2 regions of the Stutzerimonas sp. KH-1 genome follow, and region 2 is predicted to be linked to the other one. Evidence: predicted binding sites of a transcription regulator. Region 2 holds the regulator's gene; the other holds the start of a gene.
The links. Region 2 encodes sigma-54, which starts transcription at its own class of promoters, with help from an activator protein. Its sites were predicted from a motif close to ANTGGCATNNANNTTGCTNT; they were not measured.

Region 1: the regulator sigma-54 is predicted to act here: its motif matches at 3,567-3,586, upstream of glnK (P-II family nitrogen regulator).

The regions. Positions count from the first base shown of each region.
Region 1 is NZ_CM137011.1:2,950,901-2,959,565, reverse strand. It holds gene ACX1DW_RS14340 (BCCT family transporter) at 1-1,452, opposite strand, end outside; gene ACX1DW_RS14335 (YifB family Mg chelatase-like AAA ATPase) at 1,584-3,080, opposite strand; gene ACX1DW_RS14330 (accessory factor UbiK family protein) at 3,117-3,377, opposite strand; gene glnK (P-II family nitrogen regulator) at 3,774-4,112, shown strand; gene ACX1DW_RS14320 (ammonium transporter) at 4,151-5,467, shown strand; gene ACX1DW_RS14315 (ammonium transporter) at 5,590-6,840, shown strand; gene ACX1DW_RS14310 (secondary thiamine-phosphate synthase enzyme YjbQ) at 6,943-7,368, shown strand; gene sutA (transcriptional regulator SutA) at 7,447-7,773, shown strand; gene ACX1DW_RS14300 (HAD family hydrolase) at 7,844-8,545, opposite strand; gene xerC (tyrosine recombinase XerC) at 8,542-8,665, opposite strand, start outside.
Region 2 is NZ_CM137011.1:2,529,216-2,537,880, forward strand. It holds gene mlaD (outer membrane lipid asymmetry maintenance protein MlaD) at 1-197, opposite strand, end outside; gene mlaE (lipid asymmetry maintenance ABC transporter permease subunit MlaE) at 197-994, opposite strand; gene ACX1DW_RS12255 (ATP-binding cassette domain-containing protein) at 987-1,802, opposite strand; gene ACX1DW_RS12260 (KpsF/GutQ family sugar-phosphate isomerase) at 2,082-3,056, shown strand; gene ACX1DW_RS12265 (KdsC family phosphatase) at 3,056-3,580, shown strand; gene lptC (LPS export ABC transporter periplasmic protein LptC) at 3,589-4,161, shown strand; gene lptA (lipopolysaccharide transport periplasmic protein LptA) at 4,148-4,693, shown strand; gene lptB (LPS export ABC transporter ATP-binding protein) at 4,693-5,418, shown strand; gene ACX1DW_RS12285 (RNA polymerase factor sigma-54) at 5,566-7,074, shown strand; gene hpf (ribosome hibernation-promoting factor, HPF/YfiA family) at 7,148-7,456, shown strand; gene ptsN (PTS IIA-like nitrogen regulatory protein PtsN) at 7,466-7,930, shown strand; gene rapZ (RNase adapter RapZ) at 7,946-8,665, shown strand, end outside.

The DNA.
Region 1 (8,665 bases), 420 kb from region 2:
TAGCGCGATGGTGAAGGGCAGGGCGCTGGCGATGGTCGCCGTCTGCAGCGCGGTCAGACCATCGGCGAGCAGCAGCGCGATGGCCACGCCGCCCATGGAGGCGGCCCAGAAGATGCGCTGCCAGACCGGGGTGCCCTGCTGGCCGCCGGAGGCGAGCATGTCAACCACGAGTGCCCCGGAGTCCGCCGAAGTGACGAAGAACACCACCACCATGATGATCGCGATCAGCGAGATAAAGCCCGAGAAGGGGAAGTGCTCGAGGAAGGCGAACAGCGCTAGCGAACTGTCCTGCTCGATGGCTTCACCGAGGCTGGAAACGTGTTCCCAGAGGATCATGTGGATCGCGGTGTCGCCGAAGACGGTCATCCACAGCAGGGTGAATGCGGTCGGTACCAGCAGCACGCCTGTGACGAACTCGCGAATCGTCCGGCCGCGCGAGATGCGCGCGATGAACAGGCCGACGAAGGGCGACCAGGCCAGCCACCAGCCCCAGTAGAACAGCGTCCAGCCGCCGATCCAGTCGTTCGGCTCGTAGGCGTAGAGGTTGAAGGTCTTGTTGACGATGTCCGACAGGTAGCTACCGGTGTTCTGCACGAAAGTCTGCAGGATGAACACGGTTGGCCCGGCGATCAGCACCATCAGCAACAGCAGCGCGGCCAGCGTCAGGTTCAGCTCCGACAGTCGGCGCACGCCCTTGTCCAGGCCGGTGACCACCGAAATCGTCGCCAGCAGCGTGGTGGCTATGATCAGGCCGATCTGCACCGGCACCGATATAGGCAGGCCGTAGAGGTGGTTCAGTCCTGTGTTGATCTGAGTGACGCCGAGGCCCAGCGAGGTGGCGACGCCGAGCACAGTACCGATGATGGCGAAGATGTCCACGGCATGGCCGATTGGCCCATAGATGCGCTCGCCGATCAGCGGGTAGAGCGCCGAGCGCAGGGTGAGCGGCAGGCCGTGGCGGTAGGCGAAGTAGGCCAGGATCATCGCCACGATGGCGTAGATCGCCCAGGCATGCAGGCCCCAGTGGAAGAAGGTGATCTTCATCGCCTCATAGGCGGCCGCGCTGGTGCCGCCTTCGCCCACTGGCGGTGAGAGAAAGTGCATCACTGGTTCGGCGACGCCGAAGAACATCAGGCCGATGCCCATGCCGGCGGAAAACAGCATGGCGAACCAGGTCAGGGCGCTGTAATCCGGTTCGCTATGATCCGGTCCGAGCTTGATATCGCCGTAACGACTGAAGGCCAGCAGCACCACCATGAGCAGGATGAGTGCAACGGCGAGGATGTAGAGCCAGCTGACGTTGGCGATGATCCAGGCCTGCGTGTCGCCGAACAGCGTTTGCGCGTGGCTCTGGAAGGCGACGCTGTAGATCACCAGCGCCAGGATGATGACCGCCGAGCCGTAAAAGACCGGGGCGTTGAGGTGGGACGACGAGGGCTGTTTTGCCTCCATGCTGCGCTCCTTCGGGTTGTTTCTGGGGAGTGGCCGCCTGTGGCGAAAGCCATCCAACTTAACACAGACCGCAAAGGATGCTGGTTGTCCGCAGCCGATCGATGCGCACCGAAGCCCGGGCTAGAGCAGGTTCAGGCTTGACTCCCGGGCCGGTACTGCAGGGCTTCGGCGAGGTGCTGACGGCTGATTCGCTCGGCCTGTTCCAGATCGGCGAGGGTGCGCGCCACCTTGAGCAAGCGGTGCGCCGCGCGCAACGACAGCGCCAAGCGTTCGCAGGCGCGTTCCAGCCAGGCCTGGTCGTCGGCACCGAGCTGGCAATGACTGCGCAGGCCGGCCAGATCGAGAAAGGCGTTGGCGCAGCCCTGACGGGCAAGTTGCCGCTGCCGTGCCTCGGCGACCTGCGCGGCGAGCACCGCGCTGCTCTGGCCCGTCTGCGGCGGTGCGTTGAGGGCGGTTGCTTCGCGCGCCACGGTCAGGTGCAGGTCGATGCGGTCGAGCAGCGGTCCGGAGAGCTTGTTGCGGTAGCGCTGAATCTGCTCCGGTGTGCAGCGGCAGCGCCCGTTGGGATCGCCGAGGTAGCCACAGGGGCAGGGATTCATCGCAGCGACGAGCTGAAAACGCGCCGGAAAGCGCACCTTGTCGCGCGCCCGGGCGATGACGATATGGCCGGATTCCAGCGGCTCGCGCAGGACCTCGAGTACCTTGCGATCGAACTCAGGCAGTTCGTCGAGAAACAGCACACCCTGATGCGCCAGGGTGATTTCCCCCGGCTGCGGGCGGCTGCCGCCACCGACCAGCGCCGGCCCTGATGCACTGTGATGGGGCTGGCGGAACGGTCGTTGCGGCCAATGTTCGAGAGGGCTATGGCTGGCCACCGAATGAATGGCCGCGACCTCCAGCGCCTCCTGTTCGTCCAGCGGCGGCAACAGGCCGGGCAGGCGGCTGGCCAGCAGCGTCTTGCCGGTACCGGGTGGCCCGGAAAACAGCAGGTTGTGCGCACCGGCCGCGGCGATCAGCAGGCCGCGCTTGGCCGCCTGCTGGCCCTGCACGTCGGCCAGGTCAGGGTAAGGCTGGACCTGCCGTAGCAGGCCCTGGGCGACATAGGGTTCGAGTGGCGTGACGCCGTTGAAGTGCGCGGCGACCTCGAGCAAGTGCTCGGCGGCATAGACGGTTAGCCCTGAGGCCAGGCTGGCTTCCTCGGCGTTGGCCCGCGGCACCAGCAGTGCACGACCGGCGGCACGTGCAGCGAGGGCGGCGGGCAGCACGCCCTGCACCGGGCGCAGGGCGCCGGACAGTGCCAGTTCGCCCAGGCATTCCAGCTGCCCCAGGCGTTCGCTGGGCAGCTGTCCGCTGGCGGCAAGGATGCCCAGGGCAATGGACAGGTCGAAGCGGCCACCGTCCTTGGGCAGGTCGGCAGGGGCGAGGTTGAGGGTGATGCGTCGTGCGGGAAAATCGAAACCGGAGCTGAGGATGGCGCTGCGCACGCGATCCTTGCTTTCCTTGACCGCGGTTTCCGGCAGGCCGACCAGGGTCAGCGCCGGCAGACCGTTGGCCAGGTGGGCTTCGACGGTCACCGGCGGCGCTTCGACGCCGATCTGAGCGCGGCTATGAACGATGGCCAGGGACATTCGATCACTCCTTTGATCGTGTCGCGGCCCGGTCTATCAGGACGCGGGCGGCGTGAGCTTTTCTTCCAGTTCGGCAACCTTGGCTTCGAGCGCCTCCAGGCGCGCGCGGGTGCGGGCGAGCACCACCATCTGGCTGTCGAATTCGTCGCGGCTGACCACGTCGAGCTTGTTCAGTGCGCCCTGCACCACGCCCTTGAGCTGGGCTTCGAACTCGCCACGCGGCAGCGGCGTCTCGCCGTTGAACAGGCGCGAGGCCTGGGAGCCGATGGCATCTAGGAAAGCTTTTGGCGGCAACATTGAAAACACCTGTCGTTGAACGGGGCGCAGTGTAGCACGGTGATTTTTCTGCCTTTCTTGCAGGTGGCGCACAAAAAATGAGCAGAGCCTGGTGCGCCTGCGCACCATTTCTGTGCGTTCATCAGGCGGAACCGTCCGTCGGGCCGCTTCGTTTGAGGCCGAACCCGCGTAGCAAGCGGCTTGCGCAAAGCTGGCATCGATTCTGCTTTGCTCCTGTTGACGCACGCACCGGTTCGTTGCGGTGCATGAGCGATTCGCGACGCTTCGTCGGAGAGATTGGTGGTGTCGGTCCGCGGCCCGGCTGAAGCCGGAGCGTTACAACAGCCAGACACTGAGCTTAGACTTGAGCCGGGTTCGTACTTCTGGGGCAAGTCCACCTAAACGGGAGAAGTTTTCATGAAACTAGTCACTGCCATCATCAAGCCGTTCAAGCTGGACGACGTGCGCGAGTCGCTGTCGGAAATTGGCGTACAGGGCATCACCGTGACCGAAGTCAAAGGCTTCGGTCGTCAGAAGGGCCACACCGAGTTGTATCGCGGTGCCGAATACGTCGTCGACTTCCTGCCGAAGGTAAAGATTGACGTGGCCATCGCCGACGATCAGCTCGATCGCGTCATCGAGGCCATCACCAAGGCCGCCAACACCGGCAAGATCGGTGACGGCAAGATCTTCGTGGTCAACCTGGAACAGGCTATCCGCATCCGTACCGGCGAAACCGATACCGACGCGATTTAAGCAGCACCTCCGAACCCCCACGCCCCAGGAGTAAAACCATGACTCTGCGAAGATTCGCAGGGCTAGGAGCCCTTTTGCCTCTGATAAGCCCAGGCATCGCCTTGGCGCAGGAGGCGACGCTGGATTCAGGCGATACGGCATGGATGCTGACGGCCACTGCGCTGGTGCTGTTCATGACCATCCCCGGGCTGGCGCTGTTCTACGGCGGCATGGTCCGCTCGAAGAACATCCTCTCGGTGATGATGCAGTGCTTCGCCATCACCGGCCTGATGAGCATCCTCTGGATGGTCTATGGCTACAGCCTCGCGTTCGATACCACCGGTATGGAAGCGGGCGTCACCAACTTCAATTCCTTCGTCGGCGGTCTGGATCGTGCCTTCCTCAGCGGCCTGACGCCTGACAGCCTGGTCGGCGCGTTCCCAGAAAGCGTCTTCATCACGTTCCAGATGACCTTTGCCATCATCACGCCGGCGCTCATCGTCGGCGCCTTCGCCGAGCGCATGAAATTCTCGGCGATGCTGGTGTTCATGGGCGTCTGGTTCACCCTGGTCTATGCGCCGATCGCGCACATGGTCTGGGGCGGTGACGGCGGCCTGATGTGGGACTGGGGCGTGCTGGACTTCGCCGGTGGCACCGTGGTGCACATCAACGCCGGTATCGCTGGCCTGGTGGCCTGCCTGGTGCTGGGCAAGCGCAAGGGCTTCCCGACCACGCCCATGGCACCGCACAACCTGGGGCTGACCCTGGTCGGCGCGGCGATGCTGTGGATCGGCTGGTTCGGCTTCAACGCCGGCTCCGCCGTGGCCGCCAACGGCACCGCCGGCATGGCCATGCTGGTCACCCAGATCGCCACCGCCGCCGCGGCGCTGGGCTGGATGTTCGCCGAGTGGATCGGCCACGGCAAACCCAGTGCACTGGGCATCGCCTCCGGCGTGGTCGCCGGTCTGGTCGCCATCACGCCGGCTGCCGGCACGGTCGGCCCGATGGGCGCGCTGGTCATCGGTCTGGTCTCCGGGGTGGTCTGCTTCTTCTGCGCCACCAGCCTGAAACGCAAGCTTGGCTACGACGATTCGCTGGATGCCTTCGGTGTGCACGGCGTGGGCGGCATCGTCGGTGCGCTGCTCACCGGCATCTTCGCCGCGCCCATGCTGGGAGGCTTCGGCGAGGTGGAGAACATCGGCCTGCAGCTGTGGATTCAGTTCAAGGGCGTGCTGTTCACCGTGGTGTACACCGGCATCGTCACCTACCTGATCCTCAAGGCGATCGATCTGGTGATGGGGCTGCGGGTCAACGAGGAGCAGGAAACCGTCGGCCTCGACCTCAGCCTGCACAACGAGCGCGGCTACAACCTGTAAGCCATTCAGGGCGCCCCGGAGCCAACCCGGGGCCAATCCGAAAAGCGGCGCTGGCCATCGATGCAGCATGCGGTGGCCAGCGGACCGAACAGCGCACAAAGCGCGACAGCAAGAGGTGACACATGGATAGCACTGCATTGATACCCGTCCAGTACGGACTCGATACCTTCTACTTCGTGATCTGCGGAGCGCTGGTGATGTGGATGGCGGCGGGTTTCGCCATGCTCGAAGCCGGTCTGGTCCGGGCCAAGAACACCGCTGAGATCCTCACCAAGAACATCGTGCTCTACGCGCTGGCGTCGATCATGTATCTGCTGGTCGGCTACTACATCATGTACTCCAGCCCGGAAGGCGGCATCCTGCCGAGCCTGGGCTTCCTGATCGGTGACGAGCATGCGGTCGATGTGGTCGCCGCCGGTGGTGAGGACGCGCCTTACTACTCCGCGCGTGCCGACTTCTTCTTCCAGATCGTCTTCGCCGCGACCTGTATGTCGGTGGTTTCCGGTGCGGTGGCCGAGCGCATGAAGCTGTGGGCGTTCATCGCCTTCGCGGTGGTGATGACCGGCTTCATCTATCCGGTTCAGGGCTTCTGGAAGTGGGGCGGTGGTTTCCTGGATGCCGCCGGCTTCCTCGACTTCGCCGGCTCCGGCATCGTGCACATGGCCGGTGCGGCCGCGGCGCTGGCCGGTGTCCTGCTGCTTGGTCCGCGCAAGGGCAAGTACGGCCCGAACGGCCAGATCAACGCCATTCCCGGCGCCAACCTGCCGCTGGCGACCCTCGGTGCCTTCATCCTGTGGATGGGCTGGTTCGGCTTCAACGGTGGCTCGCAGCTGAAAATGAGCACCATCGAAGACGCCAACGCGGTTGCCCAGGTCTTCGTCAACACCAACATGGGCGCGGCCGGTGGCCTGATTGCGGCGCTGATCACTGCGCGCCTGCTGTTCGGCAAGTCCGACCTGACCATGGTGCTCAACGGTGCGCTGGCCGGTCTGGTGGCGATCACCGCCGAGCCGCTGACCCCGAGCGCCCTGCAGGCGACGCTGATCGGTGGCGTGGGTGGCGTGCTGGTGGTGTTCAGCATTCTCGCGCTGGACAAGCTCAAGCTCGATGACCCGGTCGGTGCCATCTCCGTGCACGGTGTCGCCGGCATGTGGGGCCTGCTGGCCGTGCCGCTGACCAACGCCGATGCCACCTTCGGTGCCCAGCTGCTGGGTCTGGTCTCGATCTTCCTCTGGGTGTTCATCGCCAGCTTGATCGTCTGGGGCATCATCAAGGCGGTGATGGGCCTGCGCGTCAGCGAGGAAGAAGAGTACGAGGGCGTGGACGTGGTCGAATGCGGTCTGGAAGCCTATCCGGAGTTCACTCGTCAGTAACGACTCAAAGGGTCATGACAAGGGCGCCTTTTGGCGCCCTTTGTTTTTTTCGGCGCCACGCTAGAATGCGCGCGACCCGTCGTTGAACATGAGTCTTCGAACATGTGGCAACAGACCCTGATCACCCTTCGCGCCCGGCCGCGCGGTTTTCATCTGATCACCGACGAGGTGCTCGGCGCGCTGCCGGAACTGCGTCGATGCCAGGTCGGTCTGTTACACCTGTGGCTGCGGCATACCTCGGCCTCGCTGACGATCAACGAGAATGCCGATGCGGCGGTACGGCGCGACTTCGAACGCTTCTTCAATCGTCTGGTGCCGCAGGGCGAAGAGGGTTACGAGCATGACTACGAAGGGCCGGATGATCTGCCGGCGCACTTCAAGGCCAGCCTGCTCGGTTGCCAACTGAGCCTGCCAGTGAGCACGGGGCGCCTGGCGCTGGGGACCTGGCAGGGCATCTATCTCGGGGAACACCGCGACCAGGGTGGCGCGCGGCAGATAGTCGCAACGCTGCACGGGACGGCAAGTTGAATTTTTTTTGGCGGTGTCGGTCATTCCGCATCGCTGGGCTATAACTTACTCCGCTTTGGCAAAGCCATGAGGTAGAACATGAGCGACGAAGAACTAGAACAAGACGATCTGGACGTGAGCGACGAGGAGGAAGGCGAGGAGCTGAACGCGGCCGACGACGGCGACGACAACCTCGACGACGAAGGCACCGACAGCGAGCGCGCCACGCCGGCCAAGAAAAAGGCCAAGGCTGCCGAGCCTGACGAACTGCCGAGTCTGGAAGCCAAGCAGAAGGAGCGTGAGGCGCTGGCGCGGGCCATGGAGGAATTCCTGGCACGTGGTGGTCGCGTCCAGGAAGTCGAGCCCAACGTAGTCGCCGACCCGCCGAAGAAGCCGGACAGCAAGTACGGCAGCCGTCCTATCTGAGCACCATTTACATACGAACAAGCCCGCCATGCGCGGGCTTGTTCGTATTCAGCAGCAGCTTGTCTCTGGCTCAGTTGCCGCGCCAGTCGAGCAGCAGCTTGGGCAGCTCGGCGAGGCTGCGGATCTGCGCGTCGGGCTGGTAATCCTGCGTCCAGGCGATTTGCCCAGGATTGAACCAGACCGCGCGCAGTCCCGCCTGTTGTGCTCCGGCGATGTCGTCCTCGGCATGATCGCCGATATGTACCGCCTGCTCGGGGAGGGCGCCGCCCAGCCGCAGGGCTTGTCGGAACGGGTGCGGGTCGGGCTTGCCGATGCCGAGCTCCTCGGCACAGAGGGTGAACTGGAAATAGTCGGCCAGGCCCAGACGGCGCACGTCGGCGTTGCCGTTGGTGATCACGCCAAGGGTGTAGTGATTGGCCAGAAACTCCAGCGTGGGCTGAACGTCCGGGAAAATCTCGACCTCATGGCGCGCATCGAGAAACACCTGAAAAGCCCGCTCGGCCAGTTCGTCCGCTTCCTCACGAGGATAGCCCGCATCACCCAGTGCGTGCTGCAGGATGCGCCGACGCAGTTCGCTGACACGATGACGCAGCGTCGGCTCACGCTCGACCAGCATGCGCCGGATCGCACCCAGCGCCTCGACGGGAAACTCGCCCAGGCGCGGCGCGTGCTTGGCCAGCCAGTCGCGCAGCACGGTTTCCGCGCTCTGGATGGCCGGCTTGGTTTCCCAGAACGTGTCGTCCAGGTCGAATGTGATCAGGCGGATGTTCATATGTCGGAATCCTGCTTGCGCTTGGCGCGCGGATGCGCCTGGTCATAGACCTTGGCCAGGTGCTGAAAGTCCAGGTGGGTATAGATCTGCGTGGTGCCGATGTCGGCGTGGCCGAGCAAC
Region 2 (8,665 bases):
TTGCCGATGGTTACGCCAGCCATGGTCACCTTTGATCGGACCGTCAATCCGGCGATATTGTCGAAATAGGCATACAGCTTATAGGTATCGGTGTCGGCCACGCTCAGCCCGCTGACGCGCAGCGACAGCAGCAGCAGGGCCAGCAGGCCGGCGAGCAGGAACAGGCCGACGCCCATCTCCAGAGTGCGGATACGCATCAGAAATCTCCAAACATCAATGCGGTCAAAATGAAGTCGAGCCCAAGCACCGCCAGCGAGGCGTAGACCACGGTTCGGGTCGTGGCGCGACTGATCCCTTCGGAAGTCGGCTCGCAGTCGTAGCCCTGGAAGACAGCGATCCAGGTCACGACGAAGGCGAATACGACGCTCTTGATCACGCCGTTGAGCACATCCGAATGAAAGTCGACACTGTTCTGCATGTTGGCCCAGAACGAGCCTTCGTATACGCCGAGCCAGTCAACGGCGACCATCGCTCCGCCCCAGATGCCGACCACATTGAAGATCAGCGTCAACAACGGCAGGGAAATGAAACCCGCCCACAGGCGCGGCGCGATGATGTATTTCAGCGGGTCGACACCGATCATCTCCAGGCTCGACAACTGCTCGGTTGACTTCATGTTGCCGATCTCGGCCGCCAAGGCCGATCCGGCGCGACCGGCGAACAGCAATGCAGTCACTACCGGCCCCAGCTCACGCAGCAGCGTCAACGCGACCATCTGCCCGACAGCCTGCTCGGAGCCGTAGCTGCTGAGGATGTTGTACCCCTGCAGCGCCAGCACCATACCGATGAAGATACCGGACACCACCACGATAGCCAGCGACAGCACCCCCACCGAATAGAGCTGCTTGACCAGCAGGGAAAATCCGTTGCGCAGCCCGCTGCGACCGAACAGGGCGTGCATGAGAAAAAGCGTCGAGCGCCCCAACGCCGCCACGACATCAAGACCGGCACGCCCGAGCAGAGCAATCCGATCCAACAGCGAACGCTTACGCATCACCACCTCCCAGCAGATCATCAGCGTAGGCCGGCGCAGGGAAATGGAATGGAACCGGGCCATCTGCCGAACCTTTCATGAACTGCCGGATACGCGGATTATCCGATTCCATCAGCTCCGCCGGCGTACCCTGCCCCAGGACCTGGGCATCACCCACGACATAGATGTAATCGGCGATGGAGGCAGTCTCTGCCAAGTCGTGCGACACCACGATACTGGTTATTCCCAGCGCATCGTTGAGCAGCCTGATCAGGCGCACCAAGACCCCCATCGCGATCGGGTCCTGTCCGGCGAAAGGCTCGTCATACATCAGAATCTGCGGATCGAGGGCAATCGCCCGCGCCAGCGCAACACGTCGCTTCATGCCGCCGGACAGCTCGTCCGGCATCAGCTCGATGGCGCCACGCAAGCCGACGGCCTGCAGCTTCATCAGCACGATGTCGCGAATCATTTCGTCCGGCAGCCGGGTATGAACGCGCAGCGGGAATGCGACGTTCTCGAACACATCGAGATCGGTGAACAGCGCACCGCTCTGGAACAGCACGCCCATCTGCTTGCGCATGTCGAACAGCTCGCTGCGCGAGAGGCTCGGCAGGTTCTGCCCGGTCACCCAGACCTCACCGCGCGAAGGCATCAGCTGGGCGGCGATCAGCCGCAGCAGCGTCGTCTTTCCGCATCCCGACGGCCCCATGATGGCCGTTACCTTCCCTCGCGGAATGGCGATATCGACGTTATTGAAGATACTCCGCTCGCCGCGCATGAAGGTTACTCCCTTCAGCTCGACCGCGTAGTCGTTGCAGGCGCTCATCTGGTCTCCTTGCATGCAGTCTGCGAAACAGACGGCTCCCGATGACGCCGGGATACTTTCTGCCCTGACCGTTTTCGGCGGCGCACTATAGCACCGCGCCCGAAAGCGCCCAACCGAGGAGCGCTTCCAGCAATGACCTGGTGGCGACTCGTTCAGCTTCGGTTCAGCCAACAATGATCGAATCGACCGAACTTCGCCGAGCAGCACCGACATTTTCGATGAGCCACAGACGGTTTCTCGCTATAATCCACGCCTTTTAATCGGACGACCCCGCCAGCCATGAGCCAGAGCAGCCAACTGATCGAAACCGCGCAACGCACCATTCGCCTGGAAATCGAGGCAGTAGAGCAGCTGAACGCACGGATCGATGCCTCTTTTGTCAAGGCATGCGACCTGATCCTTGCGTGCAAGGGCCGGGTCGTCGTGGTTGGCATGGGCAAATCCGGCCACATCGGCCGCAAGATCGCAGCCACCCTGGCTAGCACCGGCACCGCCGCATTCTTCGTGCATCCCGCCGAGGCAAGCCATGGCGACATGGGCATGATTACCCAGGACGATGTCGTTCTTGCCCTGTCCAACTCCGGCACCACCAGCGAGATCGTCACGCTGCTGCCACTGATCAAGCGCCTTGGCATTACCCTGATCAGCATGACCGGCAACCCCAACTCGGTATTGGCCAAGGCCGCCGCGGTGAACCTGGATGCCAGCGTGGCCATCGAGGCCTGCCCGCTGAACCTCGCACCGACCTCCTCCACCACCGCCAGCCTGGTGCTCGGCGATGCCCTGGCAATCGCCCTGCTCGAGGCCCGCGGCTTCACCGCCGAGGACTTCGCCTTCTCCCACCCCGGCGGCGCACTGGGCCGGCGCCTGCTACTCAAGGTCGAGCATGTGATGCACACCGGCGGTCGCCTGCCCAAAGTTCAACGCGGTACCTCACTGCGCGACGCACTGCTGGAGATGACTCAGAAGGGGCTGGGCATGACGGTGATCGTCGAGGCCGATGGCCGCCTGGCCGGCATTTTTACCGACGGCGACTTGCGCCGCGCGCTGGACAAGGGCGTGGACGTGCGCGAGACGCGTATCGATGAAGTCATGACCGTCCACGGCAAGACCGCCAATGCCGAGATGCTGGCAGCCGAGGCATTGAAGATCATGGAAGACCACAAGATCAGCTCGCTCGTGGTGATCGATGAGCAGGAGCTACCCATCGGCGCGCTGAACATGCATGACCTGCTGCGTGCGGGGGTCATGTAATGCACGAACATCTTCTGCAGCGCGCACGCGACATCCGCCTGGCCATTTTCGATGTGGATGGCGTGCTGACCGATGGCCGCCTGTACTTTCTCACCGACGGCAGCGAATTCAAGACTTTCAATACGCTGGACGGCCACGGCATCAAGATGCTGATCAACTCGGGCGTACGCACCGCCATCATCAGTGGCCGCAAGACGCCTGTGGTGGAGCGACGAGCACAGAACCTGGGCATCCAGCACCTGTATCAGGGTCGCGAAGACAAGCTGGTGGTGCTTGACGAGCTGCTGGCCGAACTCGGGCTGAACTACTCTGAAGTGGCCTATCTGGGCGACGACCTGCCCGACCTGCCGGTGATTCGCCGGGTTGGCCTCGGCATGGCTGTGGCCAGCGCCGACAGCTTCGTCCGCGAGCATGCCCACGGCGTTACCCAGGCCCGCGGTGGCGAGGGTGCGGCGCGTGAGTTCTGCGAACTGATCATGCGCGCGCAGGGCACTCTGGCCGCCGCGCAAAACGCATATCTGTAGAGGTCTGCATGCTTCGCAAAATGCGCTTCGCTGTCCTGCTTACACTGATCGCCGCCCTGCTGGTGGCGGTCGGCTACTGGAACATCCGCCCGGAAAGTTTCATGCAGGAGCCATCCGTCGCCAGCGGCGCAACGCCTGATGTCGACTTCTACGTGATCAATTCCCGCACGGTGCAATATCAGCCCGACGGCAAGCGTAACTACGAACTGACCGCAGACAAGCTCGAGCACATCAAGGCGAGCGACATCAGTCTGCTGACCAAGCCGGATCTGCTGTCCTATCGCGGCACCGAACTGCCGTGGCACGTGCGTAGTGAGCGCGGCGAAGTATCGGCCGAAGGCGACGAAGTGCTGCTGATCGATCAGGTCAAGGTCGAGCGCACCGATGCCAAGGGCCGCCCGACGATCCTTACCACCAGCCGCCTGACGGTGTGGCCGGAGAAGGATTATGCCGAGACAAAGCAAGCCGTTAGAATCGAGGCCGCCAATGGCGTGACCACGGCAACCGGCATGAAAGCGTACATGGATGACGGCAGGATGCTCCTGCTGTCCAACGTAAGAGGCCAGCATGAGCTGCGTTAAGACTCTCCCCCTCCTGCTCGGTTTGAGCGCATTCTGGCTAGGCGCCAGCGCGTGGGCGCTTCCCGAGGACCGTGAACAGCCAATCCGCGTTCAAGCCGACACCGCCGAGCTGGACGACCGACAGGGCGTGGCGGTCTACCGCGGCGACGTGGTCATCACCCAGGGCACGATGAAGATCACCGGCGACACGGTGACCATCACTCAGGACGAGAACGGCGACGTCGAAGTCTTCACCTCCATCGGCAAACCGGCCTACTACGAGCAGAAGCCTGCGGCGGACAAGGAAATCGTCAAAGCCTACGGCCTGACCATCCAGTACTTCGCCGCCAACGAGCGGATCGTGCTCATCGATCAGGCCAAGGTCGTTCAGGAAGGCAACACCTTCGAAGGCGAGAAGATCGTCTATGACACCCGTCGCCAGATCGTCAATGCTGGCCGCGCCACCAACGCCGATGTGACCACGCCGCGCCCACGTGTGGACATGGTCATCCAGCCGCGCAAGAACGGGCAGGCAGCGGAGCAGGCGGAGTAATGGCCGTCCTCAAAGCCCAGCATCTGGCCAAGAGCTACAAGAGCCGCCAGGTCGTCCGTGATGTCAGCCTGTCCATCGAAAGTGGGCAGATCGTCGGCCTGCTCGGCCCCAACGGGGCTGGCAAGACCACCTGCTTCTACATGATCGTCGGCCTGGTGAATGCCGACCAGGGTCGAGTACTGATCGATCAGAACGACGTGACCCATCTGCCGATGCACGGTCGCGCGCGCGCCGGGATCGGCTATCTGCCGCAGGAGGCCTCGATCTTCCGCAAGCTCTCGGTCGCCGACAACATCATGGCGATTCTCGAGACCCGCAAGGATCTGGACCGTAGCGGCCGCCAGCAGGCGCTGGAAGGCCTGCTGCAGGAGTTCCACATCAACCATATCCGCAACAGCCTCGGCATGAGCCTGTCCGGCGGCGAGCGTCGCCGCGTGGAGATCGCCCGTGCGCTGGCTACTGCGCCCAAATTCATCCTCCTCGACGAACCCTTCGCTGGCGTCGATCCGATATCGGTGGGCGACATCAAACAGATCATCCACCACCTCAAGGCCAAGGGCATCGGCGTACTGATCACCGACCACAATGTCCGTGAAACCCTGGACATCTGCGAAACCGCCTACATCGTCAACGATGGCCAGCTGATCGCCGAGGGCGACGCCCAAACAATCCTGAGCAACCAACTGGTCAAGGAAGTCTATCTGGGCCACGAATTCCGTCTGTAGAGCCGTTTTTTTTGCGCAGCTCGGCAAATCGGCCCTAGGCAAAGGCTTCCTCGGCAGGCATATAATTTGCTTTCTGTTGGCGCCTGGCGCGCCACATGTCGGAACGGGCGCGGTTGCGCCGGCATAAAAGGTTTGAAGTCCTCTGCCATGAAACCATCGCTAGTCCTGAAGATGGGCCAGCAGCTGACGATGACACCGCAGCTGCAACAGGCCATACGCCTCCTCCAGCTATCCACCCTCGATCTGCAACAGGAGATCCAGGAAGCGCTGGATTCGAATCCCATGCTCGAGCGCGAGGAAGACGGCGACGACTTCGACAGCTCCGACCCGATGGCCGAAGCTGCTGACCGCCCAGCTGAGGCCACCAGCGAGAAAAGCGCCACACAGGACAGCACCTACGACGAGCCATCGCACGGCAGCGAAAGCCTCGATGACGCTGACTGGGGTGAACGCATTCCCAGCGAGCTGCCGGTCGACACCGCCTGGGAGGACATCTACCAGACCAGCGCCAGCAGCCTGCCCAGCAACGATGATGACGAGTGGGACTTCACCAGCCGCACGTCATCTGGCGTCAGCCTGCAGAGCCACCTGCTCTGGCAACTCAATCTCGCGCCGATGAGCGATACCGATCGACTGATCGCCACCACGCTGATCGACTGCATCAACGATCAGGGCTATCTCGAAGAGTCGCTCGAGGAAATCACCGACTCGTTCGACCCAGAACTGGAGATCGAACTCGACGAAGTCGAAGTCGTGCTGCACCGCATCCAGCAGTTCGAACCCGCCGGGATCGGCGCGCGCGATCTGCGCGAATGCCTGCTGCTGCAACTGCGTCAGCTGCCCGAGCGCACCCCCTGGTTGAGCGAAGCGCAGCGTTTGGCCAGCGATTACCTGGATGTCCTCGGCAGCCGCGACTACAACCTGCTGATGCGCCGGATGAAGCTCAAGGAGGACGAGCTACGCCAGGTGATCGAGCTGATCCAGACGCTCAACCCGCGCCCGGGTTCTCAGATCGAAGCGAGCGAGCCGGAATATGTGGTGCCTGACGTGATCGTCCGCAAGCACAACGACCGTTGGCTGGTAGAGCTGAACCAGGACGCCATGCCACGCCTGCGCGTCAATGCGCAGTACGCCAGCTTCGTCAAACGTGCCGATTCCAGTGCCGACAACACCTTCATGCGCAACCAGCTGCAGGAAGCACGCTGGTTCATCAAGAGCCTGCTCAGCCGCAATGAAACGCTGATGAAGGTCGCCACGCAGATCGTCGAGCACCAGCGTGCATTTCTCGAGCATGGTGACGAGGCCATGAAACCGCTGGTGCTGCACGACATCGCCGAAGCGGTGGGCATGCACGAGTCGACCATTTCGCGCGTGACGACCCAGAAATACATGCACACACCGCGCGGCATCTACGAACTCAAGTACTTCTTCTCCAGCCACGTCAGCACGGCAGAAGGCGGGGAATGCTCGTCCACCGCGATCCGCGCGATCATCAAGAAGCTGGTGGCGGCGGAAAACCAGAAAAAGCCGTTGAGCGACAGCAAGATCGCTGGTTTACTGGAAGCGCAGGGCATTCAGGTAGCCCGCCGCACAGTCGCCAAATACCGGGAGTCGCTCGGTATCGCGCCATCCAGCGAGCGCAAACGATTACTGTGATCGGCCAAGGCCGAAACGTCCCGGCGGCAGGGCTTCGGACCTGCTCTTCGCACAAGGCAAAGGAGATAGCAGTATGCAAGTCAATATCAGCGGTGTTCATCTGGAAGTAACCAATGCCCTGCGTGACTACATCGAGGAGAAGTTCGATCGGCTTGCCCGTCATTTCGACCGCATCATCAGCGTCCAGGTGATCCTGCAGGTCGAGAAGCTCAAGCAGAAAGCCGAAGCGACGCTGCATGTCGCTGGCCGCGAAGTGGTCGCCAACTCGGAACACGAAGACATGTATGCTGCCGTCGACCTGCTGGTCGACAAGCTCGATCGCCAGCTGATCAAGCACAAGGAAAAGCAGCTCGACCATACCCAGGGCGCCATCTCCCGCTGACTCCCAGACATGATCCGACTCGAAAACATCCTGACCCCCGGACGTTCCCTGGTGAACGTCCCGGGCGGTAGCAAGAAACGCGTCCTGGAACAGATCGCCAAGGTCATCGCCCAGGACCTCACAGACCTCGACTCCCAGACCATATTCGAAAGCCTGATTGCCCGCGAGAAGCTGGGATCGACCGGATTTGGCAACGGCATCGCCATCCCTCACTGCCGCATGGTCGGCTGTAACGCCCCGCTGAGTGCCGTGCTGCGGCTCGAAACGCCGGTGGACTTCGACGCCATCGACGGCGCGCCGGTAGACCTGCTGTTCGTCTTGCTGGTACCGGAAGCGGCCACCGACGAGCACCTCGAGCTGCTGCGCCAGATCGCCAGCATGCTTGACCGTGAAGAGGTGCGCCAGCGACTGCGCCAGGCGCCGACCAATGAGAGCCTCTATCAGGTCGTCGTCGACGTCCAGAATGGCGCCTAGCGGAGTGGGGGCCAGATGCGGCTGATCATCGTCAGTGGCCGTTCGGGCTCGGGCAAGAGCACCGCGCTGAACGTGCTCGAAGACAACGGTTTCTACTGCATCGACAACCTGCCGGCGGGCCTGCTTCCCGAGCTTGCCGAGCGCGCGCTGCTGCACACCGAGCTGCTGCATCCGCAGGTCGCCGTTTCCATCGATGCGCGCAACCTGCCCAGTCAACTGAAGCGTTTTCCGGAGCTGCTCGAAGAGGTTCGCGCCAGGCATATCCAGTGCGACGTGCTGTATCTGGACGCGGACGACGAAACCCTGCTCAAGCGGTTCTCGGAAACCCGCCGACGTCATCCGCTGACCAACGAGAACCGCTCCCTCGCCGAGGCTATCCGCGACGAGGAGCTGCTATTGGCAGCCATCATCGACCATGCCGACCTGAAGATCGACACCACGCACCTGAATCTCTATCAGCTGCGCGACGTCCTGAAGCTGCGCCTGCTGAACAGACCCGAACCCGGCACCGCATTCCTCATCGAGTCGTTCGGTTTCAAGCGCGGCATGCCGGTCGACGCCGACCTGGTGTTCGATGTGCGCTGCCTGCCCAACCCCTACTGGAAAGCCGAGCTGCGCGACTTCTCCGGGCTCGATCAACCGGTCATCGACTATCTGACCGCCCAGCCCGACGTAGAGGAGATGTTTCAGGACATCCATGCCTACCTGAGCAAATGGCTGCCCCGCTTCGCCGCC